DNA from 2 places in the Shinella sp. G-2 genome. Region 2 is predicted to be linked to the other one. Evidence: predicted binding sites of a transcription regulator. Region 2 holds the regulator's gene; the other holds the start of a gene.
The links. The regulator LexA, encoded in region 2, represses DNA repair genes until DNA is damaged. The targets are predictions, from matches to a motif close to TGTTCNNNNTGTGTTCNG.
Positions count from the first base shown of each region.

Region 1 (4,997 bases), on a different contig from region 2:
GGGAAGCCGCCTGACACCCGCCTTTGTCGCACGATCCGGCGCCGAAGCGATGCCGCTTCGGCTGGACATGCGCAGGCTTCAGTCGGCGAAGCGCTTCACCACCCAGGAATAGCCATCCTCGGCATAACGCACCGGCGTGGTGACGGCGGCCTTCAACGACGCCGCGTCGGGAATCGCCTTCTTCACGAAATTCAGCGTCCGCGCGGCAAGGCCCTGCTTGACCTCCTCGGTCGCGTCGGGAACCGGGATTTCGGCCTCTGCCATGGTTTCCGACGGGGCCACTTCGACCGGCTTTGAGTCGGCCGTCTTCGACTCAGCCTGGGTCGCTTCGGGGGCGGGCTTGGCGATGTCGGCGGTCATGCGGTTGCCGACGCTTTCGCAGACGGCGACGATGACCGGATAGTTCCGGTCCTGATGGCGGTTGATATAGGTCTCGGCCTGCGCGTCGCACAGCGACACCGTCTGCCAACTCCTGTCGACCGTGTCGATATAGTGGCACTGGGTCGCGCTGTCGTCGCAGCCCATGATCGTCATGACGATGAGCGCAGCTTTCATGGCCGTCCTTTCCGCGTTGGATGGTGCCGGTTAGAGGCCGGCATTGCCGCGAAAATATGGCGGCAAGGCCTCAGATATCGAGGTTGTCGGCGAAGACGGCACGGTCCTGGATGAAGCGGAAACGCGCCTCCGGCTTGGTGCCCATCAGGTCGTCCACCGCCGTGCGCGTGCCCTCGAAGTCGACGTCGTCGATCGCCACCTTCAACAGCGTGCGCTTGGACGGATCCATCGTCGTTTCCTTGAGCTGCGCGGGCAGCATCTCGCCGAGACCCTTGAAGCGGCCGATTTCCACCTTGCCGCGGCCGGTGAACTCGGTGCGCATCAGCTCCTCGCGGTGCGGATCGTCGCGCGCATAGAGCGTCTTGCCGCCCTGGCTGAGGCGGTAGAGCGGCGGCACGGCGAGATAGAGATGGCCGCCGCGGATGAGGTCGGGCATTTCCTGGTAGAAGAAGGTGATGAGCAGCGAGGCGATATGCGCGCCGTCGACGTCGGCGTCGGTCATGACGATGACGCGCTCGTAACGCAGGTCCTCGTCGCGGTACTTCGAGCGCGTGCCGCAGCCGAGCGCCTGCACCAGATCGGAAATCTGCTGGTTCGCCCCGAGTTTCTCGCGGCCGGCGCTGGCGACGTTGAGGATCTTGCCGCGCAGCGGCAGGATGGCCTGGTTGGCGCGGTTGCGCGCCTGCTTGGCGGAGCCGCCGGCCGAATCGCCCTCGACGATGAAGAGTTCGGCGCCTTCGGCGGAATTCTGCGAGCAGTCGGCCAGCTTGCCGGGCAGGCGCAGCTTGCGCACGGCCGTCTTGCGGCTGACTTCCTTTTCCTTGCGGCGGCGCAGGCGTTCTTCCGCGCGCTCGATCACCCATTCCAGCAGCTTGGCGGCCTCGGCCGGGTTGTCGGCGAGATAGTGGTCGAAGGGGTCGCGCAGGGCGTTTTCGACGATGCGCTGGGCCTCCACCGTCGCCAGCTTGTCCTTCGTCTGGCCGACGAATTCCGGCTCGCGGATGAAGACCGAGAGCATGCCGACCGCCGAGATCATCACGTCGTCGGTGGTGATCGCGGCGGCGCGCTTGTTCTGCGTCAGCTCGGCATAGTTCTTCAGGCCCTTGGTGAGGGCGATGCGAAGACCGGCCTCGTGCGTACCGCCGTCGGCCGTCGGGATGGTGTTGCAATAGGAGTGGATCAGCGAATCGCCGCCATACCAGGTGACGGCCCATTCCAGCGAACCGTGACCGCCCGACTTCTCGCTCTTGCCGGCGAAGATCTCGCGCGTGACGGTGTATTCCTTGCCGAGCGTCGCCTGCAAATAATCCTTGAGGCCGCCAGGGAAGTGGAAGACGGCCTTTTCCGGCGTCTCCGATCCCTCGGGCAGCAGGGACGGATCGCAGCTCCAGCGGATTTCGACGCCGCCGAAGAGATAGGCTTTCGAGCGGGCCATGCGGAAGACGCGGGCCGGGTCGAAGCGCGCATGCGCGCCGAAGATGTCCGGGTCGGGATGGAAGCGCACCCGCGTGCCGCGGCGGTTGTGCACGTCGCCGAGTTCTTCCAGCGGACCCTGCGGCTTGCCGCGCGAAAAGCGCTGGCGGTAGAGCTTCTTGTTGCGGGCGACCTCGACTTCGAGCTGGTCGGAGAGCGCGTTGACGACCGAGACGCCGACGCCGTGCAGACCGCCCGATGTCTCATAGGCCTTGCCGTCGAACTTGCCGCCGGCATGCAGCACCGTGAGAATGACTTCCAGTGTCGACTTGCCTGGCATCTGCGGGTGGTTTTCCACCGGGATGCCGCGGCCGTTGTCGGTGACGGTCAGGAAGCCCTCTGCATCGAGATTGACCTCGATGAAATTGGCATGGCCCGCGACGGCCTCGTCCATCGAGTTGTCGATGACTTCTGCGAAGAGATGGTGCAGCGCCTTCTCGTCCGTGCCGCCGATATACATGCCGGGGCGCATACGCACGGGCTCGAGGCCCTCGAGCACGCGGATGGCCGAGGCATCGTAACCGCCGGTGCCTTCGCTGGGCGGCGCGGGGCGCGCTTCTGCGGCCGGGGCCGGAGCGGGCTTTTCCTGCGGCGCGGCGGGTTCCCGGGCGGGCTCGGAGGGCATATTGGCGAAAAGGTCGTTGTTGTCGTCTTGCATGGGCCGTTCAGAGTTTGTTCCGGTTGCCGGTTCTGCCCGCCGATCCCAAGGGATCGAGCCTGGGCGTCATCGGAGCGTCGGCGAATCACGGGCGACTCTGCCAGATTTCGTGGGTTTTCGCGATGCCGGGCACACCGGTCGCTGACGGAGGATTGCGTTGCGCGCGGGCGGATGGCAAGTATCGCCACCGCAAGGGAGCGCCAGTTCATGCCTCAGTCCACAGTTCATTGCCTGCGCCGGCTGGTTTTGGCCGCGCTTTTTGCCGGTTTTGCGGCGAACGAGGCCGCCGCACTGACGCTGAAGCCCTGGAAGGACGACCTGTTTTCCTATGGCCAGGTGGTCGAGACCGCCGATGGCGGGGCGCTGCGCGTCGTGGACTATCAGGAAATGCGCGACATCAACGGGCGCGACCAGGTGCCGGAGCGTCGCGTGAAATCGGCCTATGTCTCGACGGCGGTGAAGAAGGCGCAGGCGAACCTGACGATCGACACGCCGGCCGGGCCGATCGACGTGGCGATGACCGGCAAGCGCGAGGGCGCGGCCTTCACCGTCATCTTCATCCACGGCCGTGGCGGCGACCGGCGGCTCGGTAACAACGACTGGAATTTCGGCGGCAATTTCAACCGCCTGAAGAACCTCGCCGTACAGAATGGCGGCGCCTACTATGCGCCGAGCGTGCCGTCCTTCGACGATGCGGGCGCGGCGCGGGTGTCCGGCCTCATCCTGACGGCCAAGGCGCTTTCGCCCGACAAGCCCGTCATCCTCGCCTGCGCCTCGATGGGCAGCTTCATCTGCGCCCGCGTGGTGCGCGACGCGGCGGCGGTGAAAAGCCTTTCCGGCATGGTGCTGATGGGCGGGGCGGCGGATGGCGACTATGCCAAGACGCCCGCCTTCAAGGCGAAGCTGCCGGTCTTCTTCACCCATGGCGACAGCGACAGCGTCTATGCCGCCAATGACCAGATCGCCGTCTTCCGAAAGCTGCTGAAGGCCGGAATTCCCACGCAGTTCGTGCTGTTCCAGACAGGCGGTCATGGCACACCCGTGCGCATGACCGACTGGCGGGAAACGCTGAACTGGATTCTGGCGCGCTAAGCGACGCCGCTCCGGCCGGAAATGCTGGTCTCTTGTTTGCCCGCATTATCCGACGCCGAAGCAAAAAGCTTCGGCTGGAAATGCTGGTCTCTTGTTTGCCCGCATTATCCGACGCCGAAGCATAAAGCTTCGGCTGGAAATGCTGGTCTCCTGTTTGTCGCATTGTCCGACGCCGAAGCAAAACGCTTCGGCTGGAAATGCTGGTCCCTTGTTTGTCGCATTGTCCGGCGCCGAAGCAAAAAGCTTCGGCTGGAAATGCTTACGAGCGCAGCAGGACCTTCGTCGAGCCGATGGCTGTCGCGATCTGCTGGTAGTGGGCGGCGCGCTTCTCCGAGTTCTCGCCGGCGCGCAGCAGCTTCGTCTCGGCTTCCTCGATGATCTTGGTGGCTTCCGCCATGGCTTCGGCAAGCTCTTCGCGCTTGACGGCCTTGTAGGTGCGGTTCGCGGCGATGCGGGCGTTGCCGCTCGATTTCTTTTCTTCCGCCGCCGGGTCGGCATGCTTGCGCTGGACCTCGCCGAGCTTGGCGGCGGCTTCTGCGATGATGGCGCGCGCCGGGGCATAGTCGCCCGATTCGGGAATGCGCTGCGCGACCTCGATCAGGCCCTTGCGCAGGCAGTCGATGCGGTAGCGGGGATCGAGATCGGCGCATTCGTTGCGCACGGCATCGACGTTGCGCGTGATGGCGGTCGTTTCATAGTCGCTGAGGCTTGGCCTGGAGCGGGGATAGGAGTTTTCTTCGTGGGTGCCTGAATGCGTGCCGCCGCCGGGGGTCGTTTGACCATAGGCCGTGCCGACAGGCGCCAGCGCCATGGCCAATGCGACGACGGTCGCGGATGCGCGTGTCATTCCGTGTTTTTCTGAATGCATGATAGTCCCCCTGTTTTGATTAATCGGTGCGGCCGAATGCGATCCTCATGCTGCGCTGCGTGCCGGAACCGATCTGGCCATCGAGGGCGCCGGCATAGAAATTGTTCTTGTAAAGCTGCGCCTGCAGCGCGCGGCGGGTCTCGGGCTTGAACATGGTCGGGCGCGACGTGAGCTGGTCCAGCACATCCTCCACCCCCGAGCGCAGGGCCGCATAGAGATAGGCGGCGGCATCCTCGGGCGTCTTGCCCGGCACGAGCCCGTCGTCGATCAGCGCGGCGACGTTGAACATGGCCTGCGGGTGGCGCAGGTCGGCAGCCTTGATGAAGAGGTCGACGGCCTTCTTCGGATCGC
Region 1 is NZ_JBBEYH010000039.1:10,059-15,055, reverse strand. Features, by position in the region: gene V8U06_RS28075 (DUF2336 domain-containing protein) at 1-14, shown strand, start outside; gene V8U06_RS28070 (hypothetical protein) at 79-555, opposite strand; gene parE (DNA topoisomerase IV subunit B) at 626-2,686, opposite strand; gene V8U06_RS28060 (alpha/beta hydrolase) at 2,894-3,778, shown strand; gene V8U06_RS28055 (hypothetical protein) at 4,038-4,625, opposite strand; gene V8U06_RS28050 (caspase family protein) at 4,666-4,997, opposite strand, start outside.
Region 1: a site for LexA is predicted at 2,691-2,708, ahead of parE (DNA topoisomerase IV subunit B). Genes of this name have one in related genera too.

Region 2 (4,997 bases):
CCCGAAGAGCCGGCGAGGCGGACCGTCGAGGTGGAGGCGTTCTGCTCGTGGTCGGCATGCAGGATGAAGATGCGGTCCATGGCGCGGGCAAGCACCGGGTTGACCACGTAGTCCTCGCAGGGAACGGCAAAGCACATGCGCAGGAAGTTCGACGCATAGTCGAGGTCGTTCTTCGGGTAAACGAAGGGCTGGCCGATATGGTACTTGTAGGCCATGGCGGCGATCGTCGGCATCTTGGCGATCATACGCAGCGAAGCGACCATGCGCTGGTGCGGATCGGTGATGTCGGTCGAGTCATGGTAGAAGGCGGAGAGGGCGCCGACGCAGCCGCACATGACGGCCATCGGATGGGCGTCGCGGCGGAAGCCGGTGAAGAAGCGGCTCATCTGCTCGTGCACCATGGTGTGGTGCGTGACGCGGTAGTCGAAGTCGGCCTTCTGGGTCTTTGTCGGCAGTTCGCCGTACAACAGAAGGTAGCAGACTTCGAGGAAATCGCCGTGTTCGGCCAGCTGCTCGATGGGATAGCCGCGGTGCAGCAGAACGCCTTCGTCACCGTCGATATAGGTGATCTTCGATTCGCAGGAAGCCGTGGAGGTAAAGCCGGGGTCGTAGGTGAAGGCGCCGGTATGTTTGTACAGGGTGCCGATGTCGATTACATCGGGGCCGATCGTCCCGGATCGCGTCGGCAGTTCGACTGTCTTGCCATCGATCGATACACCCGCGCTTGTTCCTGTCATAACGATCCTCCGTTGTTTCAAATGGCGGCACGAGGTTGTGCCCGGCCCATGAACATGCTCGTTTTGCTAGCCCATTTACGGTGCCCTGCCAAGCGATACGAAAGGCAAATTGTGCATTGCGGAAATGGACTTTCCGGCAACGCAATATCTACCCTTTCCGGGAAGTTGCAAGCAACCTTTGAGAGTGTCCTTCAAATTATGGAGGTGGCATCCTTTCTGTCTGGCTTAGCAATTGCGAAGCATCTGACGGTTGAAGATTTCTCCGTTCGATTGCACAATCGCATGGAGGGAACGGGGCCGGGGACATGGCCAAGGTGGAAGTCGCCGAGCGGGAAGACATGTCCGAGGCCGATGCCTTCCGGACAACACTTCCCGATGCCGTCGCGCCAGCCGCGCCAGGCCCGACAGGGCGGCGTCCGACGCTTTCGGCGCGCCTGCGCCATGCCGCTTTCCGCTTCGGGCATCGCGCCTTCGGCCGGCAGAACCTCGCCGAGGCCTTTGCGCAGGAGCGGGCGCATGGCCACTTCTTCCTCTTCGTTCCGGTCTTTCTCGGCATGGGGGCGGCGCTCTGGTTCGCGGCCGCATCGGATCCGCCGCTCCGCGTCCTGATCCTGCTTCTCTGCGTGACGCTCTGGCCTGCCTTGCGGCTCAGGCATCGCGAGGACTGGATCGCGCTTGCGGCCGGCGCGGCGTTCCTCGTACCGGCGGGCATGCTGCTTGCAGCGCTCGAAAGCGCGCGGCTGAATACGGTCGTTCTGGACGCACCCGTCACGAGCGAGATCGGCGGCCGGGTGCTGGCGCGGGAAAGCGATGCGCGCGGGGCCATTCGCTATCGCATCGCGCTGGAGGCAACGCGCGATCCGGTGCTGAAACGCGCACCCGGCGTGGTGACCGTGCTTGCGCGCAGCCGGCATGAGCCGGTCGCGATCGGCGGCGGCATAAACGGGCGAGCGCGTCTCAACCCGCCCTCCGGGCCCGCCCTTGCCGGGCTCAACGATTTCACCTTCGACGCCTATTTCGCGGGTACGGGCGCCATCGGCTATTTCTACAGCGCGCCGACGGCGGTCGTGGCCGGAGAAAGCGGTTTCGAGGGGCGTATCCGGGAGACGATCGCGGGCTGGCGCAACAACCTCACCGAGCATATCCGCAGCCGCATCGGCGGCGATGCCGGCGCGATCGCCGCCGCGCTCGTGACGGCAGAACAGCGCGCGATCGACGAGGACACGGTCGAGGCTCTGCGGCAGGCGGGACTTGCCCATGTGCTTGCCATTTCGGGGCTGAACATGGTGCTGGCGGCCGGCATCTTCCTGGTCGGCGCACGCGGGCTCCTGGCGCTCATACCGGGGTTCGCCGAACGCTATCCGACGAAGAAGATCGCGGCCGCGGGTGCGCTCGTCATGGTGACGCTCTACATTCTCGTTTCGGGCGGCGCGATCTCGGCGGTGCGCTCCTGGATCATGATCTGCGTCATGCTCGTCGCCGTGCTTTTCGGCCGTTCGGCCATCAGCCTGCGCAATGTGGCGCTTTCGGCGATCATCATCCTTGCGGTGACACCGTCGGCCATCACCAATCCGGGTTTCCAGATGTCCTATGCGGCAACGCTCGGCCTCGTTGCCGGCTATGCCGCCTGGCGGGAGCGACCGGCGCGGCAGGAGGGGCGGGGAGGACCGTTCCAGCTTTTCGGCGGGGCGGTGGGCCGCTTCCTCGGCGGACTGCTTCTGTCCTCGCTGATCGGCGGCGTTGCGACGCTGATCTATTCCGTCGGCCACTTTCACCGCATTCCCGCCTATGGGCTCGCCGGCAATCTGCTGGCCATGCCTGTGATCAGCGCCATCGTCATGCCGTTCGGCCTCATCGCCGTGCTGCTGATGCCCTTCGGTCTCGACGCCATTCCCTTCGCCATCATGGGCAAAGGCATCGAATGGATGATCGCGCTGTCGAACTGGGTGGCCGGCTGGAAGGGGGAGATCGTGACGGGCCGCATTCCCCCGCTCGCCTTCCTGCTGATCGGTCTCGGCGGCGGCCTTGCCTGCCTGCTGCGCACGCGCCTGCGGCATGCCGGGACGCTGCTCGTGCTGTTCGGCGCCGGCCTTGCGTTCTGGCCAGGCGGCGCGGCGCCGGAAGTGCTGGTATCGGAAGACGGGCGTCTCGTCGCCATCCTTGAGAACGACAGTGCCGCAACGAACCGCGCCCGGCCGACGGACTTCATCTACGATCAATGGCGCCGCGCGCTTCGCCTGAGCGGCCACCGGAAGCCTGAGCTGCGGAAGACCGCCGGACTGTTTCGTGAAGAAGCGAACGCCGCCGACGGTGCAGGCGAAACTGCCAGGGATGGGAAGCGGCCGCGCCGGAAGGCGGACCGGCAAAACGCCCTGGCCGCCATGACGGACGCGTTCGCCACGGCCGGAAAGACGCGGGCCTTCGTCTGCGAGGCGAAAGCCTTCTGTGCTGCGATATCGCCGAGCGGCTGGCGGATCGTCACGCTGGAAGACACCGCGTTTCTCGGCACGGCCTGCGACAATGCCGATCTCGTCGTCGTGCCGTTTCCGTTGCGGATCGATGCGTGCCGTTCAGGCGCGCGACTGGTGACGGCTCGCCACTTGCGGCGAACGGGCGCACTGGAAATCAGACCTGCCGACGCGGGGCAATCGGCTGACGCGGGTACGGGTGTATCCGCGCGCCTGTCTGCCGCTCCTCTGTCCTCCGCCATCGTGACCCCCGCGGTCGAAACGCTCGACCGGCCCTGGGCGCGACATCGCGCCTATGACTGGCGCACCGGCAGTTTCACGCCGGCGGTGGCGGCTCAGTTGTAGCGGCGGATGAGGCCGACGAGCTTGCCCTGGATCTTGACGCGATCCGGCCCGAAAATGCGGGTTTCGTAGGCGGGGTTGGCGGCTTCGAGCGCAATGGAGGCGCCCTTGCGGCGGAAGCGCTTCAGCGTTGCTTCCTCGTCATCGACGAGCGCAACGATGATCTCGCCGGGATTGGCGCTACTGGCATTGCGGATGATGACCGTGTCGCCGTCGAGAATGCCGGCCTCGATCATCGAATCGCCCTTCACTTCCAGGGCGTAGTGGTCGCCGCTGCCGATCATCTCGGCGGGCACGGTAATGTCGTGGGTATTGTTCTGGATGGCCGAGATCGGCACGCCGGCGGCGATGCGGCCCATGACCGGCACGGAGACCGAGGAGGACATCTCGACCGCAGAAGGCGCACTGCGCTGCACGGGTGCGGGCGCCGCCGGCTGCTTGCCACGGCTGCCTTCGATGACGGAGGGCGAGAAGCCGCGACGCGGCTGCAGGCTCGGCGAATAGGCGTCCGGCAGCTTGATGACTTCAAGCGCGCGCGCCCGGTTGGGCAGGCGGCGGATGAAGCCGCGCTCTTCGAGCGCGGTGATGAGGCGATGGATGCCAGATTTGGAGGCGAGATCCAGGGCATCCTTCATCTCGTCGAAGGACGGAGGAATGCCGGATTCCTTCATACGCTCGTGAATGAACAGGAGCAGTTCCTGTTGTTTGCGCGTCAGCATGGCCTCTCCACCGAGAATCGTGAAACAAATCCAGAACATACACTATCTGTTCCATATGTGTTCTGCAAGAGGCCGCTGAAACAATAATACTGTTCAGGCGGCGGGATCGCGCAGCAGGAGGACCGTGCAGGGCGCGCCCGCCGAGGCCGCAGGGGCATTGGGGGGACGAACCAGCAGACCTTCGGCTTTCGCGAAGACCTGCATCATGGAAGAATCCTGCTTGTCGAAGGGCGTGACCGTCAGGTTGCCCGCCGGGTCGAGCGCGATTCGCGCCCGCACATAGTCCTGCCGATGGTCGTTTTCCTTGAGCGGCACGGCGGCCACGGCCTGCCGCAGCCGGTTCTTCGGCGGCAGATGGGCGAGGCGGCGGACCAGCGGTTCGAGGAAGAGATGGGCGCAGACGAGGCTGGAAACGGGATTGCCGGGAAGGCCGACGAACTGCACGGGGCCGAGGCGGCCGACCATCAGGGGCTTGCCGGGGCGCATGGCGATGCGCCAGAAATCGAGTTCCATGCCGGCCTCGCCGAGCACCGGCTGGACGAGGTCGAAATCGCCGACCGAAGCGCCGCCGAGCGTGACGAGCACGTCGATGTCCTGCGCCAGGGCCTTGCGCACGGCCGCAAGCAGGGCCTGCTTGTCGTCGCCGACGATGCCGAGGTCGATGATCTCCGCGCCCGCGGCCCGCGCGATGGCCGAAACGCCATAGGTGTTGGAGGCGATGATCTGGCTGG
Region 2 is NZ_JBBEYH010000009.1:141,126-146,122, reverse strand. Features, by position in the region: gene gltA (citrate synthase) at 1-737, opposite strand, end outside; gene V8U06_RS16420 (ComEC/Rec2 family competence protein) at 1,043-3,550, shown strand; gene lexA (transcriptional repressor LexA) at 3,541-4,266, opposite strand; gene V8U06_RS16410 (molybdopterin molybdotransferase MoeA) at 4,360-4,997, opposite strand, start outside.